Regions from separate parts of the Pseudoalteromonas sp. SR41-1 genome, predicted to be linked through region 1. Evidence: predicted binding sites of a transcription regulator. Region 1 holds the regulator's gene; the other holds the start of a gene.
What was found. The regulator sigma-54, encoded in region 1, starts transcription at its own class of promoters, with help from an activator protein. The targets are predictions, from matches to a motif close to GTTGGCACGNNNNTNGNNT.
Positions count from the first base shown of each region.

Region 2: the regulator sigma-54 is predicted to act here: its motif matches at 3,957-3,975, upstream of H5118_RS16790 (diacylglycerol kinase family protein).

Region 1 is NZ_JACJEK010000002.1:14,962-26,589, forward strand. Features, by position in the region: gene H5118_RS01520 (YgiQ family radical SAM protein) at 1-344, shown strand, start outside; gene H5118_RS01525 (protein disulfide oxidoreductase) at 515-922, opposite strand; gene mgtE (magnesium transporter) at 1,125-2,483, opposite strand; gene H5118_RS01535 (HPr family phosphocarrier protein) at 2,615-2,887, opposite strand; gene rapZ (RNase adapter RapZ) at 2,930-3,775, opposite strand; gene ptsN (PTS IIA-like nitrogen regulatory protein PtsN) at 3,794-4,246, opposite strand; gene hpf (ribosome hibernation promoting factor) at 4,251-4,538, opposite strand; gene H5118_RS01555 (RNA polymerase factor sigma-54) at 4,565-6,064, opposite strand; gene lptB (LPS export ABC transporter ATP-binding protein) at 6,134-6,859, opposite strand; gene lptA (lipopolysaccharide transport periplasmic protein LptA) at 6,856-7,401, opposite strand; gene lptC (LPS export ABC transporter periplasmic protein LptC) at 7,391-7,945, opposite strand; gene kdsC (3-deoxy-manno-octulosonate-8-phosphatase KdsC) at 7,942-8,493, opposite strand; gene H5118_RS01580 (KpsF/GutQ family sugar-phosphate isomerase) at 8,494-9,465, opposite strand; gene H5118_RS01585 (calcium/sodium antiporter) at 9,469-10,437, opposite strand; gene H5118_RS01590 (ATP-binding cassette domain-containing protein) at 10,693-11,508, shown strand; gene mlaE (lipid asymmetry maintenance ABC transporter permease subunit MlaE) at 11,508-11,628, shown strand, end outside.
Region 2 is NZ_JACJEK010000021.1:20,848-32,475, forward strand. Features, by position in the region: gene H5118_RS16760 (monodechloroaminopyrrolnitrin synthase PrnB family protein) at 67-1,236, shown strand; gene H5118_RS16765 (aminotransferase class V-fold PLP-dependent enzyme) at 1,238-2,362, shown strand; gene H5118_RS16770 (RNA-binding protein) at 2,346-2,834, opposite strand; tRNA gene H5118_RS16775 (tRNA-Ser) at 3,325-3,417, opposite strand; tRNA gene H5118_RS16780 (tRNA-Ser) at 3,470-3,560, opposite strand; gene H5118_RS16785 (hypothetical protein) at 3,779-3,919, opposite strand; gene H5118_RS16790 (diacylglycerol kinase family protein) at 4,245-5,114, shown strand; gene H5118_RS16795 (DMT family transporter) at 5,152-6,081, opposite strand; gene H5118_RS16800 (PLP-dependent aminotransferase family protein) at 6,185-7,627, shown strand; gene H5118_RS16805 (YggN family protein) at 7,866-8,660, opposite strand; gene H5118_RS16810 (PA3496 family putative envelope integrity protein) at 9,048-9,233, shown strand; gene H5118_RS16815 (glutathione peroxidase) at 9,352-9,849, opposite strand; gene H5118_RS16820 (AzlD domain-containing protein) at 9,923-10,222, opposite strand; gene H5118_RS16825 (AzlC family ABC transporter permease) at 10,219-10,923, opposite strand; gene H5118_RS16830 (cytochrome b/b6 domain-containing protein) at 11,031-11,628, shown strand, end outside.

The DNA of each region.
Region 1 (11,628 bases):
TTTACCATACAGAGATGAACTCTTTACGTAATATAAAAAACAACTCAGAAGTTGTTCCAGTACCTAAAGGCGCACGCCAACGTAGATTACATAAAGCTATTTTACGCTACCACGATGCAGCTGGTTGGCCAATGATACGTGAAGCTCTACGTAAAATGGGTAAAGCTAATTTAATTGGTAAAGGGCCTAACTGTTTAGTGCCAGAAGAAGGGCGCGATGAAAAATCAGGTAAAGGTGGTAAAAAAGGTGGGCGTCCGGCACTAACGCGACATACTGGTTTTAGCCAATTTAAAAAGGCAAACACTAAGCCAAAAGTGGGCGGTAATCGTCAAAGCACACGTTAGTAATTTTATTCGCTAATAGATAAGGCTAATTGCGGTACGCGTTTTTTAGCTTTTGTATACGTAAATTAAGTCAGCTTTGCTCTTTATTATCTATATTATTGTAGGTGATAAAGAGTGAGGTTTTAGAGCCCCCCTCTCTTTAGATATCCTGTGCTAAGTTTAGCTTTTTTTTAAAGCATTGATGATAACCACAAACGCAATTTAAGTGACCATAACGGCTGAATGCCGGTGAGTCCTTGCGTCATTTTATTATCTTTTAAGATTATATAAGATGGCGTGACTTGTCCCTGCCAATCGGAAAATATCTCCCCGTGTTGATCGTTAACAGTACTGAAGCTGTAGCCTTGCTCATTTAAATAATCATGCAGCTCTTGATCAGAGCCTGATTTTATCGCGATGCTCACAACAGGGTATTTATTCTCGTTTGCGAGTTCGTTTATGGCAGGGGAGGTAATACTACAAATAGGACACCAAGTTCCCCAAAAATACACAAGCGTGGGTTTATCTTGGCTCATTGCTGCTAAATTAATGTTTTGCCCTTTATAGTCGATTAATTGTAATTGAGGATTTGCTGGCATGACAGGTTGCCGCCACCAATTGACGGCGGTATAAATGACGAAAAATATAGAGCCATATACCAGTAGACTTTTTAATATGGATACGCTTTTTTGTTTTAGCGTTTTTTTAGGTATGTCATTTTTATGTTTGGTATCCGTTGCCATAGCTACTGATTTACCCTAAGTATTTTTGCTGTAGTTTTTTACATTTAAAGCGTTTAATTTATATCAGCAACCATGTAGCAGTACCTAAAAAGGCGAATATACCAACAATATCAGTCACCGTGGTTAGCACCACACTCCCTGCAAGAGCAGGGTCTATATTCATTCTTTTAAGAATTATTGGAATACTTGCACCAGCAACACCTGCCACCACTAAGTTCATAAACATAGCGAAGGCGAGTACGCCACCAAGCATAAAGTCCCACTGCCATAGCGCAATAACACCCGCAATTAATAGTGACCACAAAATACCGTTTAGCGCGCCAATGGCCAGTTCTTTCATCATCAAGAAACGTTGGTTTGTTTGGTTTATATGACCTACTGCAATACCACGGATAACAAGCGTTAATGATTGGCTACCAGCAACACCACCCATAGAAGGGACAATACCGTTAAGCACAGCCAAAATAGGGAGCACATCTAAAGTGCCTTCAAAAAAGCTAGCTACAAAAGCAGCTGCAAGTGCGGTTAGTAAGTTAACTCCTAGCCAAACTGAGCGTTTTTTAGAGCTTTTTAGTACTGGCGCGAATGTATCCTCTTCATCATCAAGACCGGCTAGGCTTAATAAGCTATGCTCGGCATCTTCTCGGATTACATCAACGATGTCATCGATAGTAACACGACCGAGGAGTTGGTCGTTATCGTCCACCACTGGGGCCGATATCCAATTATGACGCTCAAATAATTGCGCTACTTCACTTTCATCCATTGAGATTGGGATAGACTCACAATCTTCATCCATTAAATCGCGGACAATTTTTTCTGGCGGATTAGTTAATAATGTACTCAGCGATAAAGCGCCTATAAAGCAGTTATGTTTATCAACAACATATAAATCATCTGTACCCTCTGGTAACTCACCACGCAGTCTAATATAACGAAGTACAACATCGAGTGTTACATCAGGGCGAATGGTCACCGTATCGGTGTTCATTAGCGCACCTGCTGAACGCTCTTGATATGACAGTGCTTGCGTGGCACGTTCACGGTCTTGAATGTCCATCGCGCTAACAACGTCTTTATAGACGGTATCTGGCAGGCTACGTAATACTTCACCTAAGTCATCGTGGCCCATGTCTTCAGTTGCGGCGGCAATGTGCTTAGGTTCCATTTGGGCAATAATGCCTAAACGAACATCTTCAGATAATTCTTCAAGAACATCACCCTGCACATCAGGATCGACCAATTGCCAAAGCAGTCGGCGAATTTTATGCGGTGATGATTCTAATAATAATGCGGTATCACAAGGAGCCGTTTTTGCGAGCATGCGCCTAACTTGAACAAATTGACCACTATTGAGTGACTTCGTCACCTGCTTTAGTTGCTGTAGTGGATAATCTTGTTCAAAAGCTTCTGGCATTGGCGTCCTTTATAAATTGTTATATTACTTTATGGGGGGAGGTGAGTTAACTGGCGTTACTAACCTATTTATTTTATATATCTGTTTTAATTGAAGCACTAGTAATGCGAATATTGTTTTTATAAAACAGATTATTCTTGTTCATTAAAGCGTTGTGCTATTAATTCTCCAACAGCGTGTAAAGCTTGCTCAGAATCAGGGCCTTTACAAACAACTTTAACTTCTTTTCCTTGGCTACTTTCAAGTAACATTAATGCAAGTACGCTATCGCCTGCTGCTTCTTTGTCATCTTGGAATAATGTAATTGTAGCATCAAATTGTACTGCTAATTGCGCAAGCACAGTAGCTGCTCTGGCGTGTAAGCCTAATTTGTTTTTTATTAAAAAGGTATCTTCACAATGCATAACTTACTCTACCTAAGCTGAACAGGTGATTATTCAGCTATATTATTTTTCTTGTTCGCGATGGCGAATTTTTACATTGGGATGTGTCATTGCAAAACTTTCACCGATAGTTTGCGCTAAATACACAGAGCGATGTTGCCCACCTGTACACCCAATAGCAATGGTTAAATAACTGCGGTTATTTCGTTCTAAATGCGGTAACCACGTTTGTACAAATGTTTGAATTTGCCATGTGAATTTTTGCACTATGCTGTGATTAGCTAAATAGTCTTTAACCGGTTGATCTAACCCATTTAAAGGCTTCAACTCTGGTTCCCAGTGTGGATTTGGTAAAAAGCGTGCATCAAATACGTAGTCTGCTTCTTTTGGTATACCGTGTTTAAAACCAAATGATTCAAATGTGACAATCAGTTGCTTATCTTTTTTACCTAAAATCTTTTCACGAATAGATTCAGCGAGTTGATGAACACTTAAATCAGTCGTATCTATCATAAAGTCGGCGCGAGTGGTTAATACATCAAGTAATTCTTTTTCTTTTTTGATGGCTAAATCAAGAGGCAACGAGTCTATTGATAGTGGGTGTAATCTGCGTGTTTCAGAAAAGCGTTTGATCAATGTCTGATCGTCACTATCTAAATAAAATAACGTAGGGTTTGCAAAGCCTGGTAAGTATTCAAGAATATCGTTAAATTCATCTTGTTCTTTAGGTATGTTGCGCACATCTATGCTAACAGCAATTTTATCGTAGCTATCAGACACACTGCGAACTAATGAAGGTAGTAGGTTTACTGGAATATTATCTACGCAATAATAACCTAAATCTTCTACAACGCGCAAAGCAACCGACTTTCCAGAACCAGAACGGCCGCTTATGATAATTAACTCCATTTAACACCCTTTATAAAACTATGATTGATCGACAATAACTTGGTAAAGCTCAGTATCAGATTTTGCACTGCGTAACTGTTTACAAAAATCTTTGTTGTTTAGTTTATCAGCAATGGTTGCTAGAGTCTTTAAGTGCTGCTGGTTATCGCCATCTGGTACGATGAGTGCGACAAAAATATCAACAGGGCGATTATCGATTGCATCAAAGTTTATTGGAGTTTCGCTAACGAGCACTAAAGCCAAAGGCTCTTCTGCACCGCTCATTCTTCCATGAGGAATAGCAATGCCACGTCCTATACCTGTACTACCTAATTTCTCTCTGCTCATTAAAGCATTAAGAATATCTTGTTGCGGTAAATACGGAAGTTTGTCGTGAGCAAGTTCGCTAATGAACTCTAAAATTCTTTTTTTGCTATTAAAAAGGACCGCAGCTTTGCTGCAGTCCTGGCATATAAGTGAACTTAATTTCATCATATTAGTGTCGAGCAAGCTTCTCTTTGTGTTTGATTACTTGGCGATCGAGCTTGTCGATCAACGAGTCAATAGCGGCATACATATCTTGATGTTCTGTAGAGGCAAATAGCTCAGCACCGCTTACGTGTATTGTGGCTTCTGCTTTTTGATTTAATTTTTCTACATCGAGAATGACATGAACATTGTTAATATGATCAGAGTGTCTTTCAAGCTTCGCAAATTTAGTATTAATATAGTCTCTTAGTGAATCGGTTAATTCTACGTGACGACCAGTTAAGTTTAGTTGCATAAGCATTACCCTCTTAGTTTAGCGTCTTAAATCAGACTTTTACGCTGATTTGACGGTGGAATAGCAAGAGATTCGCGGTATTTTGCGATTGTACGTCTCGCTACTTTAATTCCTTGCTCAGCCAATATATCCGCTATTTTGCTATCACTCAATGGTTTTGCTGAGTTTTCTGCTGCGATTAATTTTCGGATAAGCGCACGTATTGCTGTAGATGAACATTCACCACCGTTTTCAGTACTTACATGGCTTGAGAAAAAATATTTAAGCTCAAATATACCACGGGGTGTATGCATGTACTTTTGAGTAGTTACGCGAGAAATTGTCGATTCGTGCATTTCTACCATTTCAGCAACATCATTTAAAACCATTGGTTTCATGGCTTCAGGGCCATGTTCAAAAAAGCCTTGTTGTTGCTTAACAATACAATTAGTAACTTTTAATAGCGTGTCGTTTCTACTTTCTAAGCTTTTAATAAACCATTTAGCTTCTTGTAAATGTGAGCGAATAAACTGGCTGTCGCCACTTGATTTTACAGTGCGAGACATTGCTGCGTATTGGCTATTGACACGAATTTTAGGCATGCTATCTGGGTTTAATTCGACAACCCAGCGGCCTTTAATTTTTTTAACTGACACATCAGGAATAACATACTCAGATTCTTCCCTTACAATAGTATCTGCAGGTTTTGGGTTGAGAGTATGTATTAGTGTAATTACTTCTTTAAGCTCTTCTTCTTTGAGCTTCGTTTTTTTCATTAATGTACGATAGTCGCGAGCTGCTAATAGATCAATATGCTCGGTTAAAATCATTTTCGTTTCATTAATATAAGGTGTTTCTTTATCAAATTGATTAAGCTGAATACACAAACACTCTTGTAAACTACGTGCAGCAATACCAACAGGATCAAACAGTTGGATGCGTTTTAATACCGCTTCAATTTCATCAAGTTCGACTTCGTTATCATCTTCGTTTTCTTGATTAAAGCTTTCTAAAATCTCTTCGCAGCTTAGTGTTAAAATACCTGAATCATCGACAGCTTCTACAATAGCAATAGCAATAGCTTCGTCTGTAGGGCTAAATGGCGTTAGTTGTAATTGCCACATTAAATACTCATGGAGCGTTTCAGTAGAGGCGCCTTGGTATATTGATTCGTCTTCAGGCATTGGACCTGATGAGGCTGCAGGAGCGGCACTCATGTACTCATCCCAACTGACATCCATAGCCATGTCGTCACTTAGCGTGTCTTTTGCAAGTGCTTCACCAGTATCTTGTTCGTATTCGCTCGGAGCATCATCAGCAGATGCGCTAACAGTTATGTCATCGGTATCAGCTTTTTGCTCGTTTTTACCAGCAGCGTCTTCGGAATAGTCTGCCTCTTCAACCTCTAATAGTGGATTACTGTCGAGAGCTTCTTGTATTTCTTGCTGGAGATCCAATGTACTGAGTTGCAACAAACGAATAGCTTGTTGCAACTGTGGAGTCATTGTAAGTTGCTGGCCCATGCGCAGCTGTAGTGATTGCCTCATGTATCTCTAACAATCCTTTTATGTTGTTATAATTAATACTAGCAGATGCTTAAAGACATGGCGTAAATGTTACAGCCTAAATTGCTCGCCTAAGTAAACATCGCGTACTGTTTTATCATTTAATACGTGTTCTGGAGTACCTGATGCAATCAGCTCCCCATGAGAAACAATGTAGGCTTTTTCACAAACATCAAGGGTCTCTCTTACGTTATGGTCGGTAATTAATACACCAATCCCACGATTTTTAAGATGTTCTATTATTTTCTTTATATCTAATACCGAAATAGGGTCAACACCGGCAAACGGTTCATCCAGTAATATAAATTTAGGATCTGCTGCCAGCGCTCGTGCTATTTCTACACGACGACGTTCTCCCCCCGATAATGCCATACCTTGGCTATCACGAATGTGTTGTATGCTAAATTCATCTAATAAGTTATTGAGCGTGTCTTCTCTGGCTTGTTTATTTAGTTCTTTGCGCGTTTCTAAAATGGCCATTAAGTTTTGATAAACAGTCAGCTTTCTAAAAATCGATGACTCTTGTGGTAAGTAGCCTATGCCTAATCTAGCACGACTATGCATAGGTAAAAGAGTAATATCGTTATCATCAATAGATATTTTACCTTTGTCGCTAGGAACAAGCCCTACAATCATATAAAAAGTCGTTGTTTTACCAGCACCGTTAGGGCCAAGTAAGCCAACTATACTGCCAGCTTGTACTTCAAGGCCGACGTTTTTTACAACTTCACGACCTTTATAGCTTTTTGCTAATAGTTCTGCTTTTAATGTGCTCATGGTTGACCTTTATCGCCTTTTTTACTTTTTTTAGTTTCGATCGGTACTAAAATTGTGTGAACGCGGTCAGTTGAGTTTTCATCTTTTTCGGCACTGATGAGCTGCTGCTCTATGTCGTAGGTAATGCTTTTAGCATTTATTTTTTGTCCGGCTTGCGATACTTGTGCATTACCAACAAGCGTTAAAAAACGCTTAGATACATCATAACGTACTTCGTCAGCACTGGCGCTCATAGTCGTGCCGTCTGATTGCTTTTCTTCAAAGTGCGCAGGGCTACCTGTGGCAATTAATAATTGTTTATTATCACCAAGTTCATCACGTTTGTGTACTTCGAGGCGATCGGCTGTAATGCGGCGATTACCGTGAATAATCTCAACGTTTTTCTCAAAAATACCCACATTAGCTTTCAATTGACCTTCTTGCTTGTCGGCACTTATTGAAATTTGATTGGCAGCAGGTTGCGTGTTTTGCTCTGCAGCACTACTATTAAACGCTAGTATAAGTGTAGGAATTATAAGTGATTTTAATATTTTATTGGTCATAATATATGGTTCGCGTATGGTTAATTAGTTTTATCACTTCGGTTTTCAAGTCGGCTTCTAGGCCTTTACCGGTGATTTTTAAATTGGGTCCAGTGATAATGACGGGTTGCTCCGAACGCATTGTTAATAACTTTATATCAACCTGAATATTATCAGCATTGATTTTGTCTATCATGGCGTTATCGGTTAAATTTTTGGCAACCACATTACCTTCTAAAATTAATTGTTTATCTTCATATAATGTTGCTTCGTCTGCATTTATTTGCCACGTTTGTTGCTCGTTATATAAAGTAAAAATGGGTTTTTCAAAAAACGTGAAACCTAATTGCTGGTATAGCTCCATTTTAGCCGCAGTGACTTTGTGGCTAATTTTACCTTGCTCATCATAGGCTGTCTGTTTGAGCTCAATAGCTATGTAATCAGGCTTAGCAACAACTTCAGGCTCAGCCTGAGGCACAATATTTGTTTGTGTAAAATAAGGGTACCAAAGCCAAACCATACAGCTAATGAATAAAACGCTTAATATTATGCGCGCTGCATTCATGAACTAGTGCCTTGTGTAGTCAATGCTTTACCATTTTCAAGCATGAGCAAATCGGTGAGTTCTCTCACAGCGCCAAAACCACCAGGCATTTGCGTTACATAATGTGACAAACGCTTAATAAGAGGGTGGGCATCATTTACTGCAACGGCAAAGCCTACTAACTCCATAACAGGCATGTCAGGACCGTCATCACCAATATAAGCAATTTGTTCATCGCTAAGGTTGAGTTTATCTTTTAATTCTTGATAGGCAATGAGCTTATTTTCTTGGCCTTGATAAATATGCTGTACGGTTAAGCTGCTCATACGTTGTTGTACTATCTGTGAATGACGACCAGTAATAACAGCTACTTCAAAGCCACTGTTTATAAGTGCTTTAATGCCAAAACCATCTTTTGTATTAAATGCTTTTAGCTCTTCACCTTGATTGCCAAGGTAAATACGGCCATCAGAAAATACACCATCAATATCGCATATAAGTAGTTTTACTTTTTTAGCGCGTGCTTTTGCATCATCGCTCAGCGGTTGATAGAGTTCTTCAAATTGCATTTATAACACTCCTGCTTTTAATAGGTCTTGCATATTTAATGCGCCAATAGGTTGGTTTTTCTCATTGACGACGATTAGGCCATTTATACGTTTACGTTCCATAATATTGAGCGCTTCAGCGGCTAAAATATCTTGCGTAGCTGTAGTGCATGACTTAGTCATAACAACATCTATTTGTGTTGTATGAATATCAATTCTTTGTTCTAAAATGCGACGTAAATCACCATCGGTAAATAACCCTACGAGTTGCTGATTTTCATCAACAATGGCTGTCATACCTAACCCTTTAGCTGACATTTCTATTAGGGCATCTTTAACTGTTTGTGAAACATCAATAATAGGTGTATTTGCGCCGCTGTGCATAACATCTTTTAAAGTAAGTAATAAGCGCTTGCCTAAACTACCACCTGGGTGAGATAGCGCGAAGTCATCAGCTGTAAAGCCGCGAGCTTCTAATAATGCAACTGCCATGGCATCGCCCATCGCAAGCGTTGCAGTGGTACTTGATGTAGGGGCTAGACCCAATGAACAAGCTTCTTTTTCTACTTTAATGCACACATGTACATTAGCAAGGGTTGCCATGGTTGATTGCGTATTGCCAGTCATCGCTATCATTTTGGCACCAAGTCGTTTTAAAACCGGAATGATATTTAAAACTTCGCTGGTTTCCCCTGAATTAGAAATAAGCATAACCACGTCATTTTTAGTGATCATACCTAAATCACCATGACTTGCTTCACCAGGGTGAACAAAAAACGCTGGGCTGCCAGTACTTGCAAGGGTTGCCGCTATTTTATTGCCAATATGGCCTGATTTTCCCATGCCAATGACAATAATACGGCCTTCACAGTCGTACATTAATTGGCACGCGTTATGAAAATTTTCATCTACATATTGTGCAATATCACTAAGTGCTTGGCGCTCAACATCTAAAACGCGAAGGCCTTGTTCAATAAAGTTTAGCGTTGCCATCATTTACCCTACTTGACTAAAAATATACCCTTGGTAACCCAAAAACGCTATTAGCAATAAGCCGCCTTCTACCCTATTGATACGCTGGGTGCCTCTAAAGTTCAATGACATAATGATAAGAGCAAGTGTTGCACCAATCATAATTAATATATCTCGGCTTACTAACGATGGATCAATTGCTGAAGGATTAATAATACCTGCTAGAGGTAATACAGCTAAAATATTAAATATGTTTGAGCCAACGATATTACCTAGTGCTAAATCATCTTCATTTTTAAGTACACCTGCAACCGAGGCGGCAAGTTCAGGCAAGCTAGTACCAATGGCAATAATTGTTAAACCAATGACTAAGTCGCTTAAGCCGAAGTATTTAGCAATATCAACAGCTGAGCCGATTAAAAAATGAGAACTAACCGGCAAGAGTATCATGCCGACAATTAACCAAAATACCGCTTTTTTAGTAGGTACATCGTTTGGTACATCGTCGCAGGCTTCTGAGACAAATGGGTCATCTTGGTTTTTTGCACGCATAGATACAATGATTAACCCACCGATGAATACGATAAAGCCAACTAAAAGCGCAACACCTTCACTAAATGAAAAGTAGTTATCTGAGAACACATACCAAGTAGCTAAAGATACGAGCATCACTAATGGCATTTCACGTTTTAACGTACTAGATGAAACTGAAAGAGGGCGAAATAGAGCAGTGATACCTAACACAAGTAAAATGTTTGTAATATTAGAGCCAACAGCATTGCCAACGGCTGTGTCGGTTTTGTTAGCCAAAGCGGCAGAGGCTGAAACCATCATTTCAGGGGCTGAAGAGCCCATGGCTACAACGGTCAAACCAACAATAAGTGTAGGTACACCAAAGTTTTTAGCAAGAGCCGCAGCCCCATAAACAAACCTATCGGCACTCCAAACAAGAGCTGCAAAACCAAGAATTAAAATAACAAACGAGGTAACCATTGTGTTAAGCCAGTTATACAAAATACGGATGGCGCGAATAGTAACAAAAGCCAAGATGAAAGTATAAATAAAAGAGTAAGGTCAACTAGGTAACAATGTTGCTTTTAAACAGCTAATTTAAAAATTTAAGCCGGGGTTAAGCTGTTTTGAGCGAGTCTTATAATCCTTTTCATGGGTGTATTACAAAATCTTACGAATTGTTTTTTCCATCTTTGACAAAAAAGCTTTAAAATAGGGGCACTAGTGAACATTTTTATGGAGAGCGACTTGTCGCAATCAATAGTAGAAGTCAAGGATGTTAGCTTTTCGAGAGGCAATAGAACCATATATAAAAATATGAGTTTTAGCGTTCCTAAAGGTAAAATTACTGCGATTATGGGGCCAAGCGGAATTGGCAAAACCACTATGTTGCGTTTAATTGGTGGTCAGCTTAAACCAGATTCAGGTGATATTTTATTTGAAGGTGGCAGCATTCCTAAAATGTCTCGTAAAGAGTTATACGAAGCACGTACTAAAATGAGTATGCTTTTTCAAAGTGGTGCGTTGTTTACTGATATGTCGGTATTTGACAATATCGCGTTTCCTATAAGAGAGCACACAAAGCTAAGTGAAGACCTGATTCGATTAGTTGTGTTAATGAAACTGCAAGCGGTTGGACTACGTGGCGCTAAAGATTTAATGCCATCTGAGTTATCCGGCGGTATGGCAAGGCGTGCTGCACTTGCACGCGCTATAGCACTTGATCCAGAGCTAATCATGTACGATGAACCATTTGCAGGGCAAGATCCTATTTCGATGGGCGTATTGGTTAAGCTAATTAAGTCGCTCAACGAAGTATTAGGTTTATCGTCTTTAATCGTGACGCACGATGTAACAGAGGTAATGAGTATTGCCGAACACGTTATAATTATCGCCGATCAAGGGGTAATTGGTTCTGGTACTCCAGATGAAATGCGTAATCATGAATCTCCTTTAGTTCAACAGTTTTTAAAAGGCTTGTCGGATGGTCCTGTACCATTTCATTTTCCGGCTCAGGCTTATGCAGACGAACTACTTGGAGAAAAAGCATAATGTTGGATTTATTTCAAAAGCTAGGACATAAAACGCTAGGACGCTTTGCGGCCCTTGGTCGTTCTGCTTATATGCTGTTTAGTGCATTAGCGCATGTTCCTAATTTTAAAAAAGGCACAC
Region 2 (11,628 bases), on a different contig from region 1:
TTTTTTGGCGTTTTACACTCATTGAACTCTGTTAGCATTTAACTATAAAAATAATAGAGCACAACAATGAACACACATACCGCTATTTTCGATCACTGGATACGAACAGAGTTTGTCACTTTAAATAGTGAATTAGAGCAGCTTTATTGGCAGCAAACCGATAAAGCAAATGTAGAAGGGGTAGGCGAGGCCTTAAAGCAACAATTAGAAAAAGAAGGCAACGTATTAATTAGCAATTTATTAGCCGAGGGAAACACAGATCAAGGCTTTGATAGCGCTTTTGACTTACTCGGTAACGTAGGATTATTTATGGCAGCGTGTAGGCGCCATGAAATTACTGAGCCAAGCAGAGAAACCACTTCACCGCTAATAGAAGCCTCAGCGCTTGCTATGCATATAGGCGCATCTATTGGCGTAACCCCTCGTTTTGCTACCGCCCACTTAACTACTCATAACAAAGCACTTAACGGTATTTATAAACGATTTACCAATTTACCTGATGAAAAGCTGTTTCTTGATTATAACACTCAAGGCATTTTGGCCTACAAACGGGCAAGTGATGCATTATTAAAAATATTGCCGTTAGGTATTTCACATCCCTTGTGTGGTGAGTTATTAAAAGTAGCTAAACAAGCGCTTATAGATGTAATTGAGTCAAACAATGCACTTTATTCTGAGCTCGATACAGATCGCTTTTTTAACTGCGTTCGCCCTTATTATAAACCGTACCGTGTAGGTAAAGAGGTTTACAGAGGGGCAAATGCTGGTGACTTTGCAGGTATTAACGTGATTGATATGCTGTTAGGGCTGTGTAGTGCAAACGAGCCTAGTTACTCGCAAATGCTGGTGGATAAGTTTTTATATATGATGCCAGAGGATCAACAAATCCTGCGAGAAGCCATGCGTATGCAAAGCTTTATGGATGACTTTTTACAAGCAGAGCAATATAAAAATACAGATTGGTTTAAAAGCCACGCAACGTTATTTATCCAAGTGTGTAAATTACATGGCGACACCGCAGTCGGTCATCATAATCAACTGGTTGAAAAGTTTATTGCTCAGCCCTCAAAAAATATGCAACAGCAGCATATGAGCAAGGTAACAGCAAGTGGTCCGCCGCTTCATGTGTTACTTGATTCGCTCGAAAAATTAAGAGATAGGCGAGCCAGTGCCAAACGCGACGATATAAAAACACGTTTTGACGATCTAAATACACTTAAAGAATGGGTTAAATAGTATGCTTAAAAATGATTTTTGTATGGCCGATGGCTGTTATTTATTAAACCACTCGGTAGGGCGTCCTCTTAAAAGTACACAGCAATATTTAGCACAGCACTACTTTTTACCGTGGGAGAGCTCAAATAAAGAACCTTGGCAACAATGGCTGCCCGCAGTTGAGCAATTTACTACCGCGCTTGGTAAGTTATTTAATGCGCCTAGTTCGCAGTTTTGTCCTCAGGTTAATTTATCAAGTGGCTTAACAAAATTGCTTATGTCGCATCCACGGCTACAGCAAAAAAATTGTAAAGTGCTTATGGCGCAAAGTGATTTTCCGAGTATGGGTTTTGCAATGCAAAAAGCGTTGCCAAAGTGCGCGCAAATCATATTTATACCTGAGCACGAAAACCTAACTGATATTAGTGTTTGGCAGCGTTATATAACCGCCGACATCGATTTAGTTTTTATAAGTCATGTATATTCAAATACAGGTGTACAGGCGCCTGTGTACGATATTGTAGCTATAAGTAAATTTACCAATAGTTTATCAATAGTTGATGTTGCTCAGTCAGCGGGTGTTATACCGCTTGATTTAAGCGTGCTCGATGCGGACTTTATGATTGGCTCGAGCGTTAAATGGTTATGTGGTGGCCCAGGTGCAGCTTATTTATGGGTTAACAAAAATCAAATAGAGTATTGTGAGCCTAAAGATGTGGGTTGGTTTTCGCATCAAAATCCATTTGAGTTCGATATTAACCACTTTGAATATAACGCCAGTGCGCTCAAGTTTTGGGGTGGCACCCCTTCTGTAGCGCCTTATATTATTGCCGCAAATAGTATTACCTACTTTGCAGAGCTAACAGCTCACAAGGTAAGGGTGCATAACTTAGCGATGCTTACGCTTATTCATGAGCAACTAAGCGAATATGTTGTATCACCTATGAGTGGTGATAAATGCAGCGGGACTGTTATTTTGTTTTTTAACAAGCAGCAAGACCATGTACTTACAGAGCTTAATAAAGCGAAAGTCAGTGTAGATGCTCGCAAATTTGGAATACGAGTATCGCCACATATTTATAATACTCAAGAAGACGTTGCGCAATTTATTTCTATAGTAAAACGAGCGCTTAAGGGTTTTGGCTAAGCTGCTGCTTTCTTTGCTTTAATGACTCTATTTTTTGCTGCGTTTGACTAATTGATGCGTCGTAGGCTTGTTTTAATGAATTTGTTTTAGTTGCGATAGCATCAGCAATAGACGAAGCGCCTAAACGATTGGCCTTATCTTGGGTCATATAATCTATTTGTTGTTTTTTAGCTGCGTATTCTTTTTGGCTTTGTTCAATAGATAGCTCAAGGCGCTTTATTTCACGCTCTATTTGCTGAACCTCTAAGTAGTCATCAACAGAGGTATCGGTGATACCTTTACCGGGCGTAGAGCTTTTATATGCTTCAATTACATTTATATCTTTTAGAGTAATAACTTGTGCATCTTTAGCGCAAGGCGTTTGGCTAAAAGTAGGAACGCCCTTAATTACACACTTATACACTGTTGTACTTTGTGCCAAGGTAAAAAATGGTGCTGCCGCGCAAAATGATAGCAATATGAACCGGATCATAGCTAAACCTAAAAGTGGCTAAAGTTGTGTTAATAATGCCCTAAGTTATTACTAGGCACAATTTGTTTAGTTTTTATAAATTTTAGGCACAAAAAAACCACAATTAAGTGGTTTAAATTAAGTATGTTCCAGAGGGGGGTAGACTTGCTTACATCCATGTAATCAATCGCTGCGCGACGCTTGCAGCGGCCCAAAATGTTCCAGACATTTTGTCGAACCCTGTCGAGGGTTCTCACCCTCCCAATTTAGTATCAGTGTTAAATTTTGGGCACAAAAAAACCACAATTAAGTGGTTTAAATTAAGTATGGTCCAGAGGGAGGGATAGACTTGCTTACATCCATGTAATCAATCGCTGCGCGACGCTTGCAGCGGCCCAAAATGTTCCAGACATTTTGTCGAACCCTGTCGAGGGTTCTCACCCTCCCAATTTAGTATCGGTGTTAAATTTTAGGCACAAAAAAACCACAATCAAGTGGTTTAAATTAAGTATGGTGGAGAGGGAGGGATTCGAACCCTCGATAGAGCTACAAACTCTATACTCCCTTAGCAGGGGAGCTCCTTCGGCCACTCGGACACCTCTCCAACGCATAACCGTTTGTATTGATGGAAGTAAAGAAAGCCACCAATTAAAATATGGTGGAGAGATAGGGATTTGAACCCTAGATGGGCTATAAACCCATGCCGGTTTTCAAGACCGGTGCATTCGACCACTCTGCCATCTCTCCGTGACGCAGAATAATACTTAGGTGATACCGCTGTGTAAATAGCAAAATGACTGTTTGCCTAAAAAATATACGTAAATGAGGTTTTTTTTGTAAATAAGGGGAAATTAAGGCAATTTTTAATAAAATAAATAGGTTGCAGCAAACAATGGGAGCTAAATAAGTGACTTCATTTAGTGGTTGAGTGTTCGCTGCACCGAAAAATAATCATGGTTGGGTGATTATTTATATTGAGCTGCACCGCTAAGTGCTAGTCTTTTACCAATCGTGTTAAGTTTAGCTAACATTCTTGCTTTACGGTTAGTTGGTTTAACGGCTACTTGCGCTACTGCTGTTTGATTTAATGTATTAATTGGTTTCATTATTTTGCTCCGGTCGTATCTGTTGAAATCGCGTGCATTTTGCACGTTGTTTGATTAAAAATACAACGATAAAAATTGAGCCTGAGAGATTAGTTAAACTAATCTGAATTGATTTTATTAATATGCGATTCAGTAAGTTGCATTACTGTTTTTGCATAGCTATTTATATGACGGTTGGTTTTAACCCCTTTGATGTTGGGGTTTTTGGTTTTTTAATTTATTTTTATGCATTTTATACAATGTTTTTTGATTATTTATTCAGATTAAAAAAATTTAATTAAACGTTTGTTATCTCACTCTAAAATACATTGCTGGAAACAAAAGCTTGTCACTACTTATAATTATTAAACCAAGTATCAAAAAACAGAGCCAAAAATCATTGGCATGGCTTAAAAATATCTGTAAAAAACGCAGCTTTTCTTATTGTATATTTACTACAACGGGAAGCTTTGACGATGACTGCGCTCAAATAAGGTTGTTACTGAGTAAATTTCCCAAAGTAGTTGCACTAGGTGGCGATGGTACATTGAACTTGGCGGTCAATGCGCTAATAGGGAGCAGTTGTTCGTTAGCATTATTACCTTGCGGTACAGGTAACGATTTCTCCAGAGGGTTTAATTGCAAAGAAGATGGTTGGCGAAAGGCATTATTTAATACACCGACAGCAATTGATATAGGAAAAATTAATAGCCGCTATTTTATTAATATTGCAGGGGTAGGATTTGATGCTCATGTGATTAAAACTATTAACGATAAAGCTAATTTTTCATCTTTTGATTACAGTTGGACGAGCATTAAAGAGCTATTTTATTATCAAGCTCAGCAGTTACAAGGTACGTTTAATAACGATGCTCGGCAGTATCAAAATTTAATTACTGTATTTGCTAATCATAAGTACTTTGGTGGCGGGCTAAAAATAGCGCCAAAAGCAGATTTAACTGATGGCCAGCTTGAGTGTTATCAAATGCGATCGGGTGGGCTTTTTTATAATGTAATAAGCTTTATTAAGTTATTTTTTAAGCGTCATGAGTATATAAAAAACCTTACCTATAGTCGCTTAAATACAGCTTCAATAAATACTGAAGGGCTATTGATTGAAGCAGATGGTGAGCTGATAGGTAAAACTCCTGCAGTTGTTAGTGTGTATGGACAGGCCTTACTTTTTCATATGCCAATAAAAAAGCGCCTACAGTAAAGTAGGCGCTTTTGCGTTAGTTGCGTTAATAACGCGTCTAACTGGGGACGGAGCCACTTTTAGCTATTGCTCTATTAGCTAAAAAGGCGTTAATTCGTTTTGTTGGGGTAAGCACAATGGCGTTACCTAATAGCACTAAGCTAAACCCTGCAAAGGTATTTGCGTGCCATTCAAAGCCTTCAAAAAAGCTACTCAGTGTTACTGCCACTAATGGGAATAAAACAATAACGTAGCTGGCTTTTTCAGGGCCTATATTTTTTAGTAGTGCAAAGTAACAACCAAAAGCGATTACTGTGCCAAATATTGATAAATAAAGTAATGATAACCAGTAGCTAGTTGGGGCGTTTAAACTAAATTGCACATCGTTCATTAATACATATAAAGCTAAGCCTATAGCACTATATAACATGCCCCATGCATTGCCCTGCAATACGCCAATTTGCTTACGAGAATTACGAACGCTTACCATGTTGCCCAATGAAGCCACAAAGGTGCCACCAAGGGCAAGTAGTAACCCGACCAATGCACCGTTACTTAAGTCGAACTGCTGTAACTGTGGCCAAAACAGACACGTAATACCTAATACAGCGAGTGCGGCACCGGTATAAATTCGTTTTGAGATAGGTTTACCAAAAAATAGTCGAGTGTTAACTATGTTCATAACCAGCAATAGTGAAAAGGCGATAGAGGTCATAGCGGAGGTTAAGTAATTTTGTGCCCAGTAAAGCATTAAGTAATTTAAGGCAAAATTACAAATAGCCAACAAAGCAAAAAAGCCATGATCGATTAATGAAAAGCGCATATCCGGTTTTTTGTACGCTACATATAACCACATTAAAAGTGCTGCAATAGCAAAGCGATAAAATAACGATAGCTCTACCGCAATATCACCTAGCTGAAATTCGATGGCTAACCAAGTAGAACCCCAAATTAAAACGGTTGTAATGTATAGCGCTGCACTTTTCATGGTTACTCTCCAAAGCCCGATTGAATGGCTATTTTAAGACCTGTCTGTATACTTACCATATACAGAAAAGTAAAAATGTAACCTATACAGATTTGGATGCGTGATGATAAGACAAAAAAATAGCCAGGGGCATGAGTTTCTATATCAGCAAGTTATTCAGTTGATCAGAGATATGAGCGCCCAGCAGGTTTTACTTCCTGGCGAAAAACTTCCATCACTGCGTAAAATGGCAGATAACTTAAACATTAGTATTCCGACAGTGAAGCAAGCTTATCAAACACTTGAAGATCAGGGGTTAGTAGAGGCACGTGAAAAATCAGGGTATTTTTTAAAAGTCGTTAGCATGGCGCATAATTTACCTAAGCGAGTTAAATTAAGTCGCGAACCTGTTGTGGTAAATAAACAAGCCTTAATAGAGCAGGTATACAGCGCCATTCATCAAGCTAACGTAGTTCCTTTTGGTATCGCTAATCCAATTGCTGCTGCACCCACCGATAAAGCACTCGCCAGAAACATGCGCCGTGTAATGACAATTGCGGGCAGTAAAGCTATTAACTATGGACCAACAGATGGGTTTGTACCGCTGAAAAAGCAATTGGTGCATCGCTATTTAGATTTTGGTATTGGCATAAATATGGACGAGCTTGTGATCACCAATGGTGCGCAAGAAGCCATGGCTATTGCACTTAAGTGTGTGACAAAGCCAGGCGATGTAGTTGCCATTGAGACGCCTTGCTATCACGGGATTATCGAGTTAATAGAAAGCCTAGGGCTTAAAGCGCTCGAAATACCACTGTGCCCAGATAATGGTATTTGGTTAAGTGATTTGGAACGCGCTTTAAATGAGCATGATATAAAAGCGTGTTTATTCTCGACTGCAATTAGTAACCCTGTGGGCAGCTTTATGCCTGATACAAACAGACAGCAGCTGGTGGAGCTACTTGAAAGTCATGACGTAGTGCTTATTGAAGATGACGTATATGGCGATTTATATTTTACGGCAAAACGAGGCACACCTGCTTTAGCGTACTCTAAAAAAGGATTAGTGATTAGTTGCTCATCTTTTTCTAAAACGGCAGCGCCGAGCTATCGTGTAGGTTGGTTAGTTGCGGGTAAATTTGCAACGCAAGCAAGGCGATATAAAAGAGCACTAAGTTGCTCTGCTTCGTTAATAAACCAATGGACGTTATCTGAATTTATTGCCAGCGGCGAGTACGACCGAAATTTAAAAGTACTTAGGCAACGCTTGCGCGATAATAAAGAGCGTATGCGATGGTGCTTACAACAAGCTATGCCAAAAAACACACGTATAAGCGATCCAAAAGGAGGCTGCGTTATGTGGCTAGATTTAGGAGGCGAGTACGATAGCCAAACATTGTTTTTACTTGCGCTTGAGGTTGGTATTAGTATTACCCCTGGGCTTGTTTTTTCGGCCTCTAATAAATATAAAAGCTGCGTAAGATTAAGTTATGGTGTGCAATGGAACGCGCAAATTGAGCAAGCAATAGTTACATTGGGTAAGCTTACTTTATTAGCTAAAAAGTAATACCAATCTGCTTATATATGGGGTCTATTTAACGTTAAGAAAATTACGCTAGAACTAGGCAAAAGTTTTTGTATCGAGTTGTTCTAAATAAAAAATTTTTAACGACGTTATAGTGCAATTTAATTCGTTAAATTGCTCAAAGATTTATGCAGGTTGGTATAAGTTTGCGAAACACAAAAAAGCAGCATTTAAGTAAACTTAAGTGCTGCCAAAGGGATGTTAAATAACGTTTGCTGTACTAATTTTGTTTAAAGCTAAATAACTGGTAACCTTCAAGCTCAGGCACTTGCATTACTAATTGCTCTTCTTGTTTTGCAATATCAGCAAAGTTTCCACATAAAGAGTTGGCACGTTCTTCAAGTGCGCTTGCATGTAGCTCTACTTTTTCTTCTATTTGTGCACCCATATTTTCCATACGTTGTTCAAAGGCATCCATATCACCGCCTGAACCAAGTAACTCAGAACCTAAAGCTACTAAAATACTGCCCATTGATTGCATTACTGCTGATTCAACCGCTGTTTCTATCTGCTGCTCAAATTGTTGTTCAAAGTTTTCGCCAAATTGATTAAAACTTTGTTGGCCCATCACAAATGTACCTTGCTGGTAAAATGTGTTTTCTACTTCGATTTTAATGTCATCCATAAGCTCAGACATATTATCAAGACCGTCAATATTAAATGCATTGCCTACTTCTTCTAATGCTACTCCGGCAATTTTTACACCCTCAAGCGCTATATTAGCTACTTCAGGTAATTGAGTGCGTAAGCTATCAGAGTACTTGGTTAGCGCGTCGCGCTGCGAACTATTCAGCGCTACAAGTTCGCCATTTACGGTTAAGTCACCATGGGTATTAAACTGCATGGTTTTATTGTTGGCGGTAAAAATTTCCAATTCGTTTGGCTTAATGCGCACATCATTTTTAAATTCGACGTTACATTCATCATTACTAAATGAAATTGCAGAATCGTTATCGTTATGAGCCATAGCGGCTGGTGAACAAATTAATGCGCTAACTAATAGTAATTTTTTCATGTTTGTTCTCTACTTTTTGTTGATGACGATTAATTAATAACAAGTTTGATGCCAGTTTTATTTTTTAATATAAAACATATGCTTAACTGTTTTTGTTTGTTTTTTAGTAAATGAAATTAATTAATAAATAACTATTTTTTAGTCAAATTGGCTAACTAATAAAAATTAATAAATTTTATTTATCGATACGATAAAAAACTCTCACTTTCCTCAATTCAAATTTAGCGCTATTTATTCACATTACTGACATGAAGACTATTTACAGTAGTCACGTGGCTTTATTTTGATGTTAATTTGCACAGCATTTTGACGTTAAACATTTTAATTTTACCGACTATTGCGATAATAAAATCCTTGGTTGGTCTCAAACACTTTATGGAGTGGGTTGTGGGTAAGACATTTAGTTACGATGCGCTAGATGACGATTTTGTTGAAGACGAGTACGAAATGCTCGGCCGTAATCAACACGATAAGAACAAGCAAAAGGTTAAAAAGAAGTTGGAAGACTACCTTGAGCAAAAACGCTTGCGTAAAAATCTAGGCGAAGATGATTTAAGCGATTACACCGATTAAATTTCACTAGTATAAATAAAATACCAATTAATATTGAGAGTTTAAATGTGCAGTTATGCGTATGTTTAAGTTTCAGTAGTATTGGCAATAAAGAGGCCTTGCGCCTCTTTATTACTTTTTAAAGCGCATTTTTAGTTTGTGCCAAAGCTTTTTGAATTGTAAGTTCTAGCTTTTCTGGTTTAGTAAAAGGTGCATAACGTTTAATTGGCGTGCCATCTGCAGCAATTAAAAATTTAGTAAAATTCCACTTTATTTTACGTGTTAAAAAACCAGGTAAAGCCGATTTTAAAAAACGAAAGACTGGGTGAGCATGCTTACCGTTTACATCTACTTTGGCCGCCATTAAAAAACTCACACCAAAGTTAATTAAACATCCTTGCTCTATTTGTGTAGCGTCGCCGGGTTCTTGCTGACCAAATTGATTACACGGAAACCCTAAAATAACTAAACCTTGGCTGGCATATTTATTATGCAAAGCTTGCAGCGACTCGTATTGGTAGGTAAATCCACATTTACTTGCGGTATTAACAATAAGCACAACCTTACCTTCAAAATCACTAAAGTTAATAGGTTGACCCTGCAAGCTTGTTGCGCTTAATTGATGGAATTTGTGCATATTGGCGTCTTTTTTATTATTGTTATCGGTATTTTAACCTGAGTACAGTATTTCATAAAGTATAAAGAGCGCTCTAATTTAAAATCAGAAATAGCCCCATACCGGCAAGCGTTGTGTAATAAATATTATGTGTTTTATAGGCAACAATGATGGCGACTATCGCTGCGCTTAAATAAGGGTTTTGCCAGTCTAAGTTAATGCCATCTTCATTCAAAAACACGATAGGCACCCAAATTGCTGTAAGCACCGCAGGTGCGCTAAAGCTTAAAAATTGCTGCATTTTAGGACCTACTTTAAACGGTAAAGCGCGGTGTAAAAATAAATAACGCGTAAAAAATGTAATACACGCCATGAGTAAAATAGTTGTCATCATGGCGTTGCTTCCTTTTTAGCGGTTAGCCTTGCTGTGCTGTAACCTGCGGCCATTGCCAGCAGCGCTGAGCAAACAAGCCACAACTCAAATCCTGTACTTTTTAAAAGCGTTGCGCTAATACCAGCTACAATTACCGTAACGAGTGAGGCCAAATTTTTGATTCCCGGAATAACCAACGCGATAAACGTCGCGGCAATTGCAAAGTCGAGCCCTAAATTAGTTAGGTCGGGCAGCATTGTGCCCGCTACAATGCCAATTAACGTCCAAATATTCCATGCAATATAAAAGCTAAAACCAGCGCTTAATGCGTATATTAAGCGTGTTTTTGTTCTATATGCTCTTCGATGATGAGAAAACGCAAACAGCTCGTCGGTTAAAACAAAACTTACTGGTAAGCGCCAACGCATAGGTTGATCAATCACCTTATGACGCACGGCTAACCCGTATAAAAAATGCCGAGAGCTAATAATAAATGTTGTGAATAAAATTGTGAGCAATGGTGTGTTGCCCGCCATAAGTTCAATCGCAACAAGCTGTGCAGAGCCTGCAAATACTAATAACGACATTGCTTGGGTTTCAAAGGCGCTAAAACCATTTTGAATCGCTAAAGAGCCGCATAAAATACCCCAAGGAACAACGGCTAAACACAGTGGTAGCATATCTAAAAAGCCTTTTAAAATAGCTTTTTTAACTGGTTGCATGATATTTACTCTCACGGCTTGTAGAATGGCTCATAAGGATACCTTAATATTATGATGTTAAAGTAGTTAACAAATTAAATAATACTGTTTTTTTAAGGATAGGCACAATGACGACGTTAAAAGTGTGGGATGGGTTTATTAGATGCTTTCATTGGTTTTTGGTTGTAAGTATTGCAGTGCTTTATTTTAGTATTGAAGAGGGCATGATTGAGCTTCATTTTGTTGCTGGCTTTTTTACTTTAGCACTTATAGTAACACGTTTAATTTGGGGTGTTATTGGTAGTAAAACCGCGAGATTAAGTGGGTTACTGCATTCTCCTAGAGCTATTTTAAAGGCATTAAAATCACCAAGCGAATCGTTAGGCCATTCAGCACCCGGTAGCTGTATGGTGATAGTGTTTTTTATATTGATCATAACGCAACTTGTAAGTGGCTTAATGAGCAGTGATGGTATTTTAACTGACGGGCCGCTTGCTCAATATGTGTCTAGCGATACGATTGATTTTGCCAATTGGCTACATGAGCTGAATTTTGACATTTTACTTTATGCTATTGGCTTACATGTATTAGCTATTATTGTTTATAGAATAAAAGGCAAACCGCTGGTTAAGGCGATGATCACAGGCTCAAAAGAGTTAAAAGCGGATGACCCTGAGGCTAAAGTAACAAAAGCGTCTTGGCCTGCGTGGTTAATATTTATATCTT